Regions from separate parts of the Weizmannia sp. FSL W8-1119 genome, predicted to be linked through region 1. Evidence: riboswitches for the same ligand, from Rfam matches in the RefSeq annotation. Region 1 holds a riboswitch; the other holds the start of a gene.
The links. Region 1 has a riboswitch for cyclic di-AMP ahead of NSQ19_RS12585 (cation:dicarboxylate symporter family transporter). Riboswitches for the same ligand answer to the same signal wherever they lie in the genome.

Region 1 (8,722 bases):
TGTTTTTCCACCAGCTCATTGATACAGGCACGGACACGGTTATAGACCTGGACGGCCGTTTCCCCCGTATAACCCGCATGTGTCGCGCCCGGATCTTGTAGCCATGCCTCCCAATTCTCCGCATAGTTTACGGAAAAGTCTTCCTGCCGTTCTCCTTCCCAGGCACCGAAGTCCGTTTCGACAAGACGCGGATCTTGGTGTATTTCCAAATTCCGCCCCTTCACGAGAATTTCTGCCGTACGGACAGCACGGGCCAATGTTGATGTGTAAACCGCATCAAACGGAATATCCTTTAAAAATCCTGCCGCCAGTTTCGCCTGCCGCACGCCGGTCTCAGACAAACCGATATCGCTTCTCCCGCAATATCTGTTCCGGTCGGCGTTCCATTCTGTCTGGCCATGGCGCACAAAATAAAAAAGTGTCATAATGTACCTCTTTTCACAAAGTATCGACTGGTTTTATTTTAGCAAATTGAAGCGTGAAATGCTATCTCCCACGGATGACCAGCAAATTGATGCCGGCTATGCAACGCGAATGCGTCCGTCCTCTCGCTATAAAAAAATTTATTTGCTATATTATATTAAAATATTATATAATGGCAAAGGACGCTAAAACATTGGAGAAGGATGAGTTGTTTTTTATCTTTTAAAAACTTCATATCATCGCTCAATTACATGTTTATGTAAACGGGGGAACCAACGGGTGCTTTGGGCACCAGGGGTGAAACCTTTCATTGAAAGGTAGGGAAACTCTTTATTCCCTAATCCGTCAGCTAACCTCGTAAGCGTCTGGAGAGAACTGCGTGTGTTTTTTGGACACGCCTTTTAAGCAAAAATGCTGCGAAGGAATTTCTCTCTTTCGTGGTTTTTTTTCATCCGCAAATTCGGTTTCCGCATGGAAATCCGGAAACCGGTGGTATCTGCAATTTGAGTTTTACAAACAATCCGGTATGCAGCTTGCGTACTGCGCTTTTTGAAAAAATATTGGCATCTGGGAGGGACCTACATGAAAAGAGTGAGTTTAGCCTGGCAGATTTTTATCGGCCTGATTCTCGGTATTGCGATCGGCGGCATTTTTCACGGAAATGACACCGTGGCCCATATTCTCCAGCCGTTTGGCGATTTCTTTTTGCGCTTGATTAAAATGATTGTGATCCCGATTGTCGTTTCAAGCCTGATTGTCGGTGTTGCCGGTGCAGGAGATATGAAGCAGGTTGGAAAGCTCGGCCTGAAAGCATTAATCTATTTTGAAATTGTCACGACCATTGCAATTGTAGTCGGGCTGCTGGCCGGAAACTTGTTCCATCCGGGTACAGGGGTGGATATGGGTTCGCTGGCAAAAACATCGATCAGCAGTTATGTGGAAACAACGAAAGAGACGCAGCACAATGGCATAGTCGATACGATCTTAAATATTGTGCCGACGAACTTGTTTGAATCCCTTTCACAAGGGAACATGCTTCCAATCATTTTCTTCTCTGTCATGTTCGGGATCGGGGTAGCAGCCATCGGGGAAAAAGGAAAACCGGTGCTCCGCTTTTTCCAGGGTGTCAGTGAAGCGATGTTTTATGTCACCAATTTGGTCATGAAAGTGGCCCCGATCGGTGTATTCGGCCTTATTGGCGTAACGGTTGCGCAATTCGGCCTCAAGTCATTGATCCCGCTGAGCAAGCTTGTTTTCACGGTTTACGGCACGATTATTTTCTTTGTGGTTGTCGTGCTTGGCCTGATTGGCTGGCTTTTCCGTGTAAATATTTTCAATCTCTTCAAGATCCTGAAAGACGAATTGATCCTTGCCTATTCCACTGCAAGCTCGGAAGCGGTGCTGCCAAGGATCATGGAAAAAATGGAAAAATTCGGTTGCCCGAAATCGATCACCACACTGGTTATTCCGACCGGGTACTCCTTCAACCTGGACGGCTCGACCTTGTACCAGTCGCTGGCGGCGCTGTTTATCGCGCAAATGTACGGGATTCATATGTCCATCGGTGCGCAAATTTCCCTGGTGCTCGTGCTGATGGTCACGTCAAAAGGCATCGCCGGTGTTCCGGGAGTTTCATTCGTCGTGCTTTTGGCGACGCTGGGAACGGTCGGCATTCCGATTGAAGGCCTGGCATTTATTGCGGGGATTGACCGTATTCTAGATATGGCAAGAACAGTCTGCAATGTCGTTGGGAATACACTGGCAACCATTATTGTGTCAAAATGGGAAGGAAAATATGATAAAGAAAAAGGAGAAGCGTACCTTGCTGAAATCAGCGGCGGCGGGCACGATTCCAAAGATCACAAATATGTAACGGAATCTTAAAATCAGCTATGAAGTTAAAGAAGGTGCACTGCCGGAACAGGGGCGGGGCGCCTTTTTTGTTTGCGAATGTTCTGTCCGTTGAAAGATCACCGGCAGTGTCCCCTTTTTGCATGGGCCCGAAAAAATTGTGCCTCTGTTTCCAAGGATTGTTACCGGCCGGGCTGCAATAATGAGCACCCCGGGGCACAAACTATTCACAGCATGTATTGATTTTTGGAGGGATAAAGATGGGCAAAAAAATGCTGATGTGGGCAGCGGTACTGTCCCTCGCTCTTTTTCCCCGGACGGAACATGCGGATGCGGCTTTTTGGTTTCAGCCGAAACGGGCCACTGTCGATTTGCGTTTGTTGGAGACATCGGATTTGCACGGCTATATGCTGAATTATGATTATGCCGCGCGCACTGAGGCGGAGACTTACGGGCTTGCCCTCACGGCTTCACTCATTGCAGCGGAGAGGAAAGCGGCAAAAAATACGATGCTGTTTGATGACGGGGACTTGCTCGAAGGGAATGAAATGGCTGCTTATGCTGCCCGGCGCCCGTTAAAAAAAGGGGAAGTTCATCCGTTTATCCGTGTGATGAACCATTTAAATTACGATGCGGCGACCGTGGGCAATCATGATTTTCATTACGGGCTTGATTTTTTGAAACAGACCATCAGCGGAGCAAAGTTTCCGTTTGTGAATGCCAATATATACTATAATTTCGAAAAAAATGATACAGATGACCAAAATTTTTTTAAACCCTATGTGATTTTGAATAAAAAAGTGGAAGACCGGCACGGGCATTCTCATCATTTGAAAATCGGGGTCATTGGGTTTGTCACGCCTTCTGTCATTGAATGGGAAAAACCGAGCCTTGGCGGCAAAGTCAAAGCAAAGGACATCCTGCATACGGCTGCCTGGTTTGTCCCGAGAATGAAGGCGGAAGGAGCCGACCTGATCATCGCGCTCGCCCATTGCGGTGTGGATCCGGCTGCAAAACAACCGTTTTATACAGGGGATGCCGTATATTTATTAAGCGAGGTAAAAGGGATTGATGCCATTCTGTTCGGGCATCAGCACAGGGTGTTCCCAAGCGAATTTTTTGCAGGCGTTCCCGGTGTCGATATCCGGAAAGGGACGATCAATGGCGTGCCTGCGGTGATGCCCGGCAAGTGGGGGAGCCATCTCGGTGTGATCAGTCTCACTTTGGAAAAAAAGGGAGAGAAGTGGGAAATGACGGAGGCGCAATCCGAGGCGAAACCGGTATATGCCACCCACAATCAGCAGGCAAAATCCATTGTCAGGCCGGATTCGGATATTGTCCGGATGACCGCCGAACTGCAAAAAAACGTACTGGGATCCAAGTTTACTTTATATAGCCGAAACTAATTTGCCCATGCCGCCATTGTTGCGGCATGGGTATTTAAGTGAAGGAAAAAGGGGGCAAATTTTAACATCATCGGGTTCCAGCCGTGGCGTTCTACAATTTGCGGCGAAAATTATAACGGGCGTGCAGGCTCCGTTTGCCGGGAAACGGGGCGCTGTCATACGGTGTACGTTTCTTTTCCTTTTTGTAAAATTTCTTCGTTCGTATCTTTATATCTCAGCATGACATTGACATACAGGGGATCAATGAGGCTAAGCTGTACGATCCGCGCGGAAAAGGAAGAAAAGCGGAAATCTGCTTCTTGTGAAACTGTAAATAAAGGGACATCGGCTTTCTGGCTTAGCGGCGATTTTGCAAATTGCGTGATCGCGATCGTTTTCGCCCCGGTTTTCTGAACGGCCTGGAGCAACTTCAATACTTCTTTGTCCGCGCCCACGTGAGAAATGAAAACCGCCACATCTTCTTTGGTGCATCTTGCCGCGCTCAGCAGCTGCAGATGGGGTCCGTATAAGCCGTGACAGCCAAATCCGTCTGCAAAGATTTTTCGAGGGCGTCAAGGGCAATAACGGACGCACTTCCGCAGCCGTAAAACACAATATGCTTCGCACGGCAAATCCATTCAACGGCCTCATGCAAATGTTTTTGGTTCAATGTATGGATCGTATCCTGCAAGGTCTGGATATTGGATTCAAACACTTTTATGGCAACTGCTTTTTCATTGTCGGTATCTTTCACTGCTTCGTCCATATTTTTCCCGGGGCGGGCGGCTTCCGCAGCGAGTGCAATCTTCAACGCCTGAAATCCGCTGAAACCGATGCGTTTGCAAAACCGGAATACCGTTGCATCGGCAACAAGCAACTGATCCGCCACCTGGTTGATCGTGCTGTGGACCAAACGCTGCGGGTTCTCAAGGATGTAGTCTGCAATTTTCCGTTCTTTTGCGCTAAATTCGCTGTACATCGTTTGAATTCTATGAAGACACGGGAATGACTGCAATTGTGTGCCCATCTTCAAACACCTTTCCTGTTGTGTCGTACCTTCTGATTTTATTTTAGTATAAAATCTTCCTTTTTGAAACCGCTGCCATAAAAGGAATGGGTCAAGTTTTCTTCGCTCTTGCCAGCAAACGGGGCAACCGGCGATACTTTTGCTGCCGCTGAAAAATCAATCCAGTTGCATCCCCCCGCGCCAGGCCCGGGTTTTCTCATCATATTTTTAGGGAAAACGGACGGTGCAATCGTGTATAATAAAAATGATGCATCACGATGGGCTGATTTGCAGGCATCTTTTGAAATGGCAGGCGGCAAGCCCGCAACATTTCAAAAAAGGAGGCGTAAAAAGAATGCTAAAAAGATTGGGCTTGATTTGGTTCATCGCTATGATTGCGCTTGGATTCAGCATGAACGGTGTGGCAAAAGCATCTGGCGATAATAGTACAGTGATCGATGAAAAATACGGGAAACCGATCGTTGTAACCGGTGCGGCGCTTTCTGCCTCGCAAAAAGCAGAGGTGGAAAAGGAACTTGGCGTGGACGATGCAAACAATGTGGAAGAGATTACCGTAACCGGCGATGATCTTGTCCATTACATTCCTGACGGCAACCGCAATTCGAATATGTACTCATCCGCAAAAATTACAAGAACGGATTCCGGCGGTGTCCAGGTGAATATTGTCACACCGGAGAATATTACAGAAGTGACAGCGGATATGTATAAAAATGCGCTGCTCACTGCCGGGATTAAAAATGCGGAAGTGGAAGTGGCTTCTCCGCTCAAAGTAACCGGCCATTCAGCGCTTGTCGGTATTTATAAAGCTTACGACGATTCAAGTAAATCCGGGGATAAACTTGATTCAGATCGGACGGAAGTGGCCAGCCAGGAACTGAATGTCGCAACGGATCTGGCGAAAAAGGAAGGGTTAAGCAATGACAAAGTGACCCAGCTTCTTACGGAAATTAAGCAGGAAATTGCGGACCAGCATCCGGCAACAAAAGAAGATATTGAAAAAATCGTCGATGATAAATTGAAGGATTTAAACATCAATTTGAGCGATTCTGACCGCCAGCTGCTGTATGATTTATTCGACCAGATGCGCAAGCTCAACATCAATTTTGGTTCGGTCAAGAGCGAATTGAGTTCCTTGTCGGACAAACTGAGCGATAAGATCAATAAAGCGGCCGGAGACAAGGGTTTTTGGCAAAGCGTAAAAGACTTTTTCCAAAACATCTTTGACGCGATCCGGGGATTATTCCAATAATGGGAAAGAAGGCAGTGCGCCCCTAATTTCCGGCGTTGCTGCCTTCTTTTTGTTGAACATTTTTATCTGTGCTGCTCTGGCTGGGAGCAGTCTTTGCAGGGGTGCCATTCTTTTCCGTCTCCTGGCCGGAAGCAGGTTTTGTGCCAGTGTTGTCCGATTCTGTTCCCTCAGCATTCTTTGTTTTTGTATCATCCGCGTTTTCTGGTTTTTTATTTTTATTTTGATCCGTAACCTTGCCATCCGTTTTCGCATCGTGATGTTTTTCTGTATCCTGTGTTTCTGTTTTCGCTTTATCCTGCGTGCCAGCCTTTGCTTTATCAGCCGTAACAGGCTTGCCGTTTTTTTCTTCCTTGTTTTGATCAGAAGTCCCGCCCTTAAGCAGTTGTGTCAGCTGATCGGCCTGTTTTCGCAACGTTTCTTCATCGGAACCGGAAGTGTCAATATTGGCTGCGCCGGTTTCCATCGAAAGGTCAAGGCCCGGCAGATCCGCATTGTCGGCAAGCTGTTGATGGGCAACAAGGCGGACGTTTTTCATGCCGATTTGTCCGGCTTTTTCCGGGACGTAAATGCTGCCAAAGTCCACCTTTGTAGCATCGTCCTTCATATTTTTCAATTGGATCGGGCCGGGTGCATTCATATGGATCGTCACCGGTCCCTCAGGCGTTTGCAGCACTTTTGTGATTTTCAGTCCGTAAATGGTAACATCCGCATACTGCAGGCGGAGCATGACCTGATTTTGTTTTATTGCTGTATCGCCTGCTGTAATCTCGGGCGGAAGCATCACGCCTTCCACGCGGTCTGCTTCAATGATGAAGCCGTCTGTTGCGGGGGATTCAGCCACTGAAATGTTTGTAAAAAAGCAAAAATTAAATGCAATAAATGCGGCTGTCAATAGGAAAGATTTTGTTTTCTTCACTTGCCTCACCATTTCTGTGTATAGTCTTTATCTTTCTTCTGCACTCCCTGCGGCAATTTCTTCCATCGGCCCAACACTAGCCGGCACTTCCTCCTGCCTGATTACCCGCCATGAAACAGATAAAGACCCGCCGATGATACCGAGCAGGGTTCCAATGAAAAATCCGCCCATCGCCCCCATGATGGAAAGGACAGACAGGAAAATGGCCAAAATGCCGAACACCATATTAAACTTCGGGAAAAAATAACCCATTCCGCCGATCAGAAAAATCAAGCCGCCGAAAATAAGGCCGATCGACACCATGCTACCGGGCGCGGCTGCAATTTCAAGAAGTTGGACCGGCACATATAAAATGATCATCCCGGAGAGCAACGTAAACGTTGCCCCCCAGAATGGCCGGCTTCTTCTCCAGTTTCTAAAATTCATGCGAAACATATGGAACTTGCCCATTATGATCACTCCTTGAGGAAAAGCCTATTTTTTGACAAACTGCACTTTGAGGTTCGGCAGATTTGCGACTTTTTGGAAAAGATAATGTGTATCCAGGCTGCCGTCTTTGATCGTTAAAGTATCTGCCCCTTGCGTAAATGCCTTTGAAGCAGCTTGAGGGTCATCGGCAGTGACATAATTTTCTGAAATATTCATATTGGTGAAGACTGCATCCCCCTGTACAAGCGCAGCTTTTTGAATTACCCCGTCAAGGTGTACAGGTGTGCTTCCGTCGCCTGCCGTAATTCTTACCTGGTAATCGCCGAGAACTGGAATCTTAACATCTTTTTTAATAACCAAGTCTTGAATCGTCACTTTATCAATTTCATTGACAAAGACTGGCTTGACATGGTCCTGCCCTTTGGAAGGGTCCCCATATAAACTCCCGTATAATTTAAACCCGGTACCTTGCATTTCCTTGAATGAAACATTGAATTTGCCGATGCCGCCGACAGTTGCTGCAACGGCAACCCCGTTAATGCCGAGTACCGCTAAAAGTCCCCCCAGAAAAATAAGGCCTGAAAGCAGAGCGGTAAAAAACCATTTTTTTGAAGTTCTCCCTTGTAAGACTAATGCCCCTTCGTTCATGTAACAATCCTCCCCTTTAATACTTGATCATTTAAAAAAGATGGCATGAAAAATGTTTTGGTGGGAAAAGTTCCTCCTCTCCGAATGGTATCGCTTACATTTTTCTTTATTTTATTCATTTTAGACAAAAAAATATATTCCTATTATTGTAGGGAATTCAACGGCTTATGGCCTACAAATATCGTATCGGAAAACCGGTTTGATTTTTAACGCGAAAACCCGGCCCGATTATGATAATATTATAGGAAAAAACACTGGCAAGGGGGTTTAGACGAAGGAGGGAGAAAGGTGTCGCTGTCATTAAATGCGCATATGAACATGGTCATGAAACACGGGGTAGATCTTTTGCGGTCGCACCAGCAGCAAATTATTGCGGAATGCACGGAAATTTTGCAGTATTTGAGAGAAACACATAAAGGCAGCGCGGATGCTTTTGAATTCGCTTTCAATTGTTTTGTCGCCTTTTTCCGTTCCGGCCAGCAATCGGTTGAAACGCTGATTGACGATATCCGGTCGCAATGGGTGAAGGAATTCCGCCGCCCGCCGGAACCGCATGTTCTCATTTTTATTTTAACCCTAATTGAAAACTCTGTTCATAAAGCCATAAAAGAAAGCACGACCCGGTCTTTTCACTTGCATCCTTCCGTCCAGTACCTGTTTTCAAAAATTTGTGAAGAAATGCTGCTCATTTCCAAACAGGAAACTTTTCATATGGATTCATTTTGTGAGCAGCTTACCAAATCCGAACAGCTCCGGATTGAGTGGATTGCAAGGGTCAGCCATGTGGACGGGGG
Region 2 (8,722 bases), 2.2 Mb from region 1:
CGCAATGCCGAGCCAGTATGCGAGAAAACTGATGCCCGCTAAAAGCGATGCCAGAATGATACCCATCATGGCAAGCGTGCGGGCTGCGTTTCTCGGTGCCGGGTCGCGGAAGTTCGGGATCGCGTTGGAAATGGCTTCGACCCCTGTCAATGCCGAACAGCCGGATGAGAAAGCTTTTAACAAAAGAAACAGTGAAATGCCGGCGACCGGCGTACCGATATGCGGATGCAGGTTTTGCGGGATTTGCCCCGTTACTGTTTTGAATAAACCGACAACAATGATGACAAACAATGAAAATACGAACAGATAAACCGGGTAAGCGAGCACATTGGCCGATTCCGTCAGCCCGCGCAAATTCAGAATCGTAATGATCAGAACGAGAAAAACCGCAATCTGCACACTGTACGGATGCAAGCTCTGAAACGCGGAAGTAATGGCATCTGTTCCGGCTGAGACGGAAACGGCCACCGTTAAAATGTAGTCCACCAGCAAAGATCCGCCCGCAAGAAGGCCAGGGGTGACGCCGAGATTTTCTTTCGAGACACGGTATGCCCCGCCGCCTTGCGGATAAGAGTAAATGACCTGGCGATAAGATAAAATAAGTGCAGCCAATAAAATTAAAATGCCGACTGTAATTGGAATAGAATACCAAAATGCCAGCGCCCCCACTGTGGCAAGTACAATCAGCACCTGTTCAGGCCCGTACGCAACAGATGAAAGCGCGTCGGATGAAAGAATGGCCAATGCTTTTAACTTGGTCAGCTTCTGCCCTTCAAGTTCATTTGAACGAAGCGGTCTCCCAATTAACAATCGTTTTATCGTGGTGAACATTTGAATGGTCTCCTTTTATCTGCAGTGTTTCAAAAATGCTTCCCCTAAAATAAGAAAAACCACAAAGAGAATTCATCTTCCCTGTGGTCTATTGCCCGATCACAGTTTCACATCCTCTATTATAACGCTGACGGGGTTAGCTGTCGGGTTCGGGCATAAGAGTGGCCCTGCCTTTTAAAAAAAGGCTTCACCCCAGAGCGGCGCGCGGCCGCCAACCTGGTTCCCCCGTTCCGTTTCCGGATTAAGCGGTTCAGTTATGAAACGCAAATTTTACATACGACATCCTATCTTACTCCCGTTGCCATTGTTTGTAAAGACTATTTCGCAATTGCGTTTCGGTATGTCCATCTTTACCCGCCATATCCCCGGGCAAACTGTCTTTATTCACAGTACCTAATTTTCGATCATGCTTCTTTTGTAGAATATCCGAATGTGCCTAAAGCACGCAAAAAGCAAGGTTTTTCGGCAAATCCGGAGTAAAGAGATAAACAGAGTTAGGAAGGTAAAACCTGAGGATGAAAAGATGACCTCTTGGGGCAGGCGGATCAATTGGAAACATAAGACCAAAAGAGGCGCGAACCCGGTGGAATTGTCTAATTAGGAGCTCCATTCGGGCCCGAAATGTCCTTTTGAACCTGTCAAAAGGACAAAACGTGCCGCATCCGGGAATGAAATGTCCTTTTGAACCTGTCAAAAGGACAAAAGGAATTGCATCCGGGCCCAAAATGTCCTTTTGAAGCCGTCAAAAAGACAAAACGAGCTGCATCAGGTAACGAAATGTCCTTTTGAACCTGTCAAAAGGACAAAAGGAGTTGCATCCGGGCCCGAAATGTCCTTTTGAAGCCGTCAAAAAGACAAAACGAGCTGCATCCGGGCCCGAAATGTCCTTTTGAACCTGTCAAAAGGACAAAACATGCCGCATCCGGGAATGAAATGTCCCTTTGAACCTGTCAAAAGGACAAAACACGCCGCATCCGGGAATGAAATGTCCCTTTGAACCTGTCAAAAGGACAAAAGGAGCTCCATTCGGGCCCGAAATGTCCTTTTGAAGCCGTCAAAAAGACAAAACGAGCGGCATCAGGTAACGAAATGTCCTTTTGATCCTGTCAAAAGGACAAAACATGCCGCATCCGGGAATGAAATGTCCCTTTGAACCTGTCAAAAGGACAAAAGGAGTTGCATTCGGGCCCGAAATGTCCTTTTGAAGCCGTCAAAAAGACAAAACGAGCTGCATCCGGGCCCGAAATGTCCTTTTGAACCTGTCAAAAGGACAAAACATGCCGCATCCGGGAATGAAATGTCCCTTTGAACCTGTCAAAAGGACAAAACACGCCGCATCCAATTAGACAAATTAGGCGAAAACCCGTTGAAAATGTCTAGTTAGGCGTTCTAATTGGACAAATCCAAGCGTAAAACCCGTTAAAAATGTCTAATTATGGTCTAATTAGGCGTTCCAAACGCCAAAATCCATTACGATCAGGATAGATTTGCTTATGGCTGACCTGGCGCACCACCAAAGAAAAAAACCCGCAAGCTGCGGGCTTTTTTTTAAAACTTAATTTTTTCTTCCAAAAAGGCTTTAAGTTCCGTGATTGGCACACGGGTTTGCTCCATTGTGTCACGGTCGCGGACGGTCACCATATGGTCGTCGCGCGAATCGAAGTCGTATGTGATGCAAAACGGCGTGCCGATTTCGTCCTGGCGGCGGTATCGCTTGCCGATCGACCCGGTTTCGTCAAAGTCAACCATAAACGTTTTCGACAAATCCGCAAAAATGTCGCGTGCTTCATCCGATAATTTTTTCGACAGCGGCAAAACCGCGGCTTTGTATGGCGCAAGGGCAGGGTGCAGGTGCATGACCGTGCGGCTTGTGCCGTCTTCAAGTGTCTCTTCTGCATAAGAGTCAATCAGAAATGCCAGCGCTACACGGTCCGCCCCGAGCGACGGCTCAATGCAGTACGGAACAAAGCGTTCATTCGTTTCCTGGTCAAGATAAGTGAAATCCTCGCCGGAATATTCCATATGGCGTTTCAGGTCGTAATCAGTACGGGAGGCTATGCCCCACAGTTCGCCCCAGCCGAACGGGAAGTTGTATTCAAAGTCGGTGGTCGCGTTCGAGTAGTGGGATAGTTCTTCTTTTTCATGGTCGCGCAGCCGCAAGTTTTCTTCCCTCATGCCGAGATTCAGCAAAAATTCGCGCGCATACTGTTTCCAGTAGTCAAACCATTTGAGCTCTTCGCCCGGCCTGCAGAAAAATTCAAGTTCCATCTGCTCGAATTCGCGCGTACGGAAAATGAAGTTCCCCGGGGTGATTTCGTTCCGGAAACTTTTTCCGATTTGGGCAATCCCGAACGGCAATTTTTTACGCATTGTCCGTTGTACATTTTTAAAATTGACAAAAATGCCTTGTGCGGTTTCCGGGCGCAAATACAGTTCATTCGTGCTGTCTTCGGTTACGCCCTGGTATGTTTTGAACATCAGATTAAACTGGCGGATGCCGGTCCAGTCTTTGCTGCCGCAATCCGGGCAGGCGATGTCATGCGTTTTGATCAGCTCTTCCATTTTTTCAAACGGCAGGCCGTCGACAATCATGTCGATCCCTTTTTCATGCAGGGCATTTTCGATCAGCTTGTCGGCACGGTGCCGGGCTTTACAATGTTTGCAGTCGATCATCGGGTCATTAAAATTGCCGAGGTGGCCGCTTGCTTCCCATGTGCGCGGGTTCATCAGGATCGCAGCATCGAGGCCGACATTGTACGGCGACTCCTGGATGAATTTTTTCCACCAGGCTTTTTTGACGTTGTTTTTGAATTCGACGCCGAGCGGGCCGTAATCCCAAGTGTTGGCAAGTCCTCCGTAAATTTCCGAACCCGGGAAAATAAACCCGCGGTGTTTCGCGTGCGAGACGATTTGATCCATCGTGACGCTCATTGTCATCTCTCCTTTTTTCATTGAAATGGTTTCCCCTGGGGACGGGAATGTTTTCCATATAAAAAGCTCCCGGCTCCAGGCAACAGCCTGGGGACGAGAGCTTGAATTCCCGCGGTTCCACCCCAGTTGATGCAGAATTTCCGCACCCACTTTCCATGAAAAAACTCCGGACTGCCGTTTCACCGGGTTCCTTGCCGGGCTTCCACCGCCCCCGGCTCGCTTGAAAAGGAAAAGTTCCGGCTACTATTGATCCTTCATCGTCGCTATTTGAATAGAAATACTATACCAAAACCGGGCAGGACAAGTCAATGCCCGGCTTGCTTTGGAATGAATATCTGCCATACTTTGCAAACCTTCTATTTTTGTTGAAATATCCGGGCGGCCGTACTGCTCCTGTCCGCCTTTCCGGCCCCAAAAAGGCACGCTTTGTCTTTCAAGTCGTTTTTTTTACATTTCATACAAAAGATCCCCGGTTAATAGGGATTAGCAATTTGAAACAAGGTCAGCTTTTGTTCCATCAGGTTTAAAACCGGGTAACCTTCAACTTTAAGGACAGGCTGATTTGGATGAAGCGGATGGATCCGGATAATGCTCCCTTTTATCCCGTTACGGAGTGTAATCGGTTGTTTCCGGTAATTTTCCATCAGGAAGTTGGCAAACGGGAGGACAATTTCCCGATCGAGCCGGCCGGCATCAGCATCTGCCATTAATTCGTCAATCGCAAAAAACACCGGCTGCCTCCTGCGGTATGCGCGGTTGGAGCAAATGGCGTCAAACGTATCTGCCACCGATAAAATTCCGACAAGAAAAGGAATGGTTTTCCTGCCATCCGGGTAGCCTGAGCCGTCCAGCCGTTCATGGTGCATCAGGACCCCTTTTAAAATCATCGGGTCAAGCGATGTTTTCTCAAGCAGCCGGTAACCCGCTTCCGGATGCTTCTTGATCAAGGCAAACTCTTCGTCTGTTAGCCTTCCCGGTTTATTGAGAATTTGCGGGTCAATGGTGAACTTGCCAATATCGTGGAAAAGCCCCATTTGCGCCAGCAGGCTTTGCTTTTCAGGATGCAGCTTCAAAATTTTCCCGATATTGGCAGCGATCAGCCCGACATGGATACAGTGTTTGAACAAATATTCGTCAGCGGAGAAATGCTCCATTAGTTCCAAAATAGACGTCCGGGTGGCAAACACTTCTTTGTAAAGCTTGCGAAAATTTCTTTCCATACTCTCCACTTCTGCATCATAAAGGGTTGTTTTCATTTGAATGACGCGCTGGAGCTCTTCCATTTCATGGTAAATATTCTCATATAATAAGTCATGGAAGATCCCGGGAACTTCGGTGGCAATACGCCTGCCGTCCAGTTCCGGATCGCGGATGACTTCATATTTATTTAAAATGGCAGCAAGCCTTTCTGTAAGAAACGTCCCTTTTCGCAGCAACAGGACGCCGCTATTGGAATACAAATCTTCTGCTAACTTTTCCCTTTTTCGAAACACCATTGAAAATGCTCCCCTTGAACGTACTTTTTTTACATTTTAACACAGGAAATGTTCGTGAGAGGAAGCCTTTCCGATTTTTCTTAAAAAGTTCATTTATGTTCCGCTGCCTGCCGTATCCCATTGCAAGCCATCAGTTTTCCGCCGTGGTTTCCTGTTTCAGAAAACGGATAACTTCCGCATAGTTTCCCGTAACGAGCGCCGGGTTTTGCAACGATTCCTCTATTCTTTTTGTATCATCCGTTTCGACGAGAACAAATCCGGGAAACGCCTGCAGCTGGATCAACGGATTGATGCGGCGGATATCTTCATATTGATAATGTAGCTCCAAGGAGACATGATCCATTTCAAGAAACGGCACATGCTCTTCTTCATACCACTCTTCATCTGTCACAACGATCAAAGTATAATAGCGCTGGTTTTCCGCTGCCCGTGAATGGCCTTTTTCACTGATGATCCGGTCAACGCAAATCAGGCCGCCCATTATGATGAACGCAAATACAGCGTACAGCCATAAATGGGACAACAACAGCAATACCGCTGTAATCAACGAAAGGACACTCAACCTTTTTGCCACCATTTGAAGCAGTAAAAGGACATCACTCATCATTCACGTCTCCCAATTCATGATGTAAAAAATACTTTCCTATATGATATGCCTGCATGGTTGAATCGGTGCTTTTCGTTTTCGTTTTTTTGCAAATTGGAACATAATAAAAAAGCGAAAGCAAACAGGAAAGGAGCACTACCATGAGCAAATACGATAAACTGTTTGAACCCATTACGTTTAAAAGCGGCGTCAGGGCGGAAAACCGCATCGTGATGGCGCCGATGACCCATTATTCCTCGAATGATGACGGCACGATTTCCGATGCTGAGCTGCGTTATTACGCGGAACGTGCCAAAGGGCCGGGGATGGTCGTGACGGCATGTGCCAATGTTACGGAAAACGGAAAAGCGTTTACCGGGCAACCCGGCGCGCATACAGATGAAATGGTTGAGAGCATGAAAAAACTGGCACAAACGATTCAGCAAAACGGCGCAAAAGCGGTTGTGCAAATCCACCATGGCGGCCGCGAATGCCCGGCTGAACTCGTGCCCGGCGGGGATGTTGTGAGCGCGAGTGAAACAGATTCGTCAGACGGCAGCGTCCATGCGCGCGCGTTGACAGGAGAAGAAACCGCTGAAATTGTGAAGGCATTCGGCGAAGCAACACGCCGCGTGATCGAAGCCGGTTTTGACGGCGTTGAAATTCACGGTGCAAACGGTTATCTGATTCAGCAATTTTTCTCCCCGTATACGAACCGGCGTGAAGACGAGTGGGGCGGCAGCCTAGAAAAACGGCTTGCATTCCCGCTTGCTGTCGTTGATGCTGTGAAAAAAGCGGTGGCGGAATATGCAGACCGGCCGTTTTTAGTCGGATACCGCTTGTCCCCGGAAGAACCGTACGAACCGGGAATTACGATGGATGACACGTTCGCGCTGTTGGATGCGCTGATGGAAAAAGAGCTCGACTACGTGCATATTTCCCTGCAGCATTTCTGGTCTAAAGCCCGCCGCGGCGGTGAACCCGGCCGTCCGCGCATGGAACAGATCGTGGAACATACTGCAGGCCGCGTGCCTTTGATCGGCGTCGGTTCCCTGCACACAGGAGACGAGGTTTTGAAAGCAATGGAAACCGGCGTGCCACTTATTGCCCTCGGCCGTGAGCTTGTCATGGAACCGCATTGGGTGGAAAAAATCAAAGCCGGACAAAAGGATGCGATTCAAACCGCGTTACAAAAAGACGACCGCGAACGGCTCGTTATTCCGGAACCGCTGTGGAAGATGATCACCTCAACTCCGGGCTGGTTCCCGTTTGCAGAATGACATCTGCATGTTGCACGGCATTGCTCCGCCTGCCGAATCTGGCCTAAGGCTTTAGCAGCTTAGTTTGGCACACATTGCTGCGGGCTTTAGCAGCTTAGTTTGGCACACATTGCTGCGGGCTTTAGCAGCTTTTGCGCAACTTACGGCATGCCCGGATTGGTTCCCGCAAACACCGTTAACATGCAGGTTTCTGCCTGCTGCTGATTCAGAAAACCGACCCACTTTAAAAAATAGGTTCGGTTTTCTTGACTTTTTTCACTTACAATATTAAACTAAGTTACGAAAAGTAAGTTTTAAAAACAGGAGGAATTCATGATGGCAAAAACAAAATGGGCAGTTGACTATGCACACAGCACCATTGATTTTACAGTAAAACATATGATGATTTCAAAAGTAAAAGGGTCTTTTCAAAATTTTGAAGTCGAACTCGAAGCCGATCCCCAGGATTTAACGGATGCAAACATTTCTTTTATTATTGATGCCAGCAGCATTAGCACGAAAAATGATGACCGCGATAATCATCTTCGTTCTGCAGATTTCTTAGATGTCGAACAATATCCGAAAATTACATTTGTCTCCAAGTCGGTTACAAAGGCAGGAAACAATGAATATAACGTCACCGGTGATTTGACGATCCGTGGCGTGACAAAAGAAGAAACATTTAAAGTCACATTTGAAGGGATTTCGAAAAACCCGATGAGCGGTGCAGAAACCGCCGGCTTTAGTGCAGAAGGGACCGTAAAACGGAGCAACTACGGCCTTACTTGGAATGCAGCCCTTGAAACAGGCGGTGTCCTCGTTGGCGATGAAATCAAATTTACGGTGGAATTAGAAGCAAGCAAAGCAGAATAATTGCGGAAGCGCCAATTTAAATTGGCGCTTTTTTCTTTGGTCAGATCATGCTTCTTATGGCCAAAACATCCCGGATATTTTGGGGGTGCTTTTTTTCTAAATAAGAACTTGTCTCAATTTTTGTGATGTGCATCACAAATAAGCGGGTGCTGATGGTTTATGATGAAGACAGCAATGAAATGGAGGAGTGAATTCGATGGAACGTTTTACAACAAACCAGACTGTCGGGGAAATTGTAACTTTATTTCCAAAAGCGGCGGATCTGTTTAAAGCAAACCGTATCGATTTTTGTTGCGGCGGCAATGTGTCTGTGAAAGAAGCAGCGGAAAAGCGCAACCTGTCAGCAGATGAACTGGTTGATGCCATTTGCAATCTTTATGGCCAATATGCCGGAAAAGCCGTTGGGAAAACTTGGAATGAAGCGGGCTATACGGAAATTGCCAACCACATTCAGGCCACCCACCATGCGTTTTTGCGCGAGGAACTGCCAAACTTGAGCCCGTATGTGACAAAAGTGATGCGCGTCCACGGTGGCAACCACCCGCATCTCATCGAAGTGCATGAACTGTTTAACCAATTAAGAGCAGAACTGCTGGCGCATACTGAAAAAGAAGATGCTGAACAATTTCCGGCCATTCGTGCGTACGAAAGCCATCCATCTGCCGCTAACCTGAAAGCCGCGACAGCCGGTTTGGCCGATCTTGAAACGGAACATGCCGCTGTCGGAGAAATTTTGCACCAGCTCC

Region 2: linked by a shared signal. The riboswitch ahead of NSQ19_RS01625 (APC family permease) and the one ahead of NSQ19_RS12585 (cation:dicarboxylate symporter family transporter) in region 1 are both predicted to bind cyclic di-AMP.

Annotation. Positions count from the first base shown of each region.
Region 1 is NZ_JBBOZL010000001.1:2,536,988-2,545,709, reverse strand. Features, by position in the region: gene NSQ19_RS12590 (histidine phosphatase family protein) at 1-425, opposite strand, end outside; cyclic di-AMP (ydaO/yuaA leader) riboswitch at 654-801, shown strand; gene NSQ19_RS12585 (cation:dicarboxylate symporter family transporter) at 1,006-2,307, shown strand; gene NSQ19_RS12580 (metallophosphoesterase) at 2,535-3,680, shown strand; gene NSQ19_RS12575 (MurR/RpiR family transcriptional regulator) at 3,836-4,114, opposite strand; gene NSQ19_RS12570 (MurR/RpiR family transcriptional regulator) at 4,162-4,638, opposite strand; gene NSQ19_RS12565 (DUF1002 domain-containing protein) at 5,021-5,935, shown strand; gene NSQ19_RS12560 (hypothetical protein) at 5,958-6,851, opposite strand; gene NSQ19_RS12555 (DUF6114 domain-containing protein) at 6,879-7,301, opposite strand; gene NSQ19_RS12550 (DUF6230 family protein) at 7,326-7,928, opposite strand; gene NSQ19_RS12545 (response regulator transcription factor) at 8,217-8,722, shown strand, end outside.
Region 2 is NZ_JBBOZL010000001.1:317,971-326,692, reverse strand. Features, by position in the region: gene NSQ19_RS01625 (APC family permease) at 1-831, opposite strand, end outside; cyclic di-AMP (ydaO/yuaA leader) riboswitch at 941-1,089, opposite strand; gene NSQ19_RS01620 (glycine--tRNA ligase) at 2,380-3,762, opposite strand; gene NSQ19_RS01615 (HD-GYP domain-containing protein) at 4,236-5,258, opposite strand; gene NSQ19_RS01610 (hypothetical protein) at 5,389-5,862, opposite strand; gene NSQ19_RS01605 (NADH-dependent flavin oxidoreductase) at 6,006-7,124, shown strand; gene NSQ19_RS01600 (YceI family protein) at 7,440-7,976, shown strand; gene ric (iron-sulfur cluster repair di-iron protein) at 8,173-8,722, shown strand, end outside.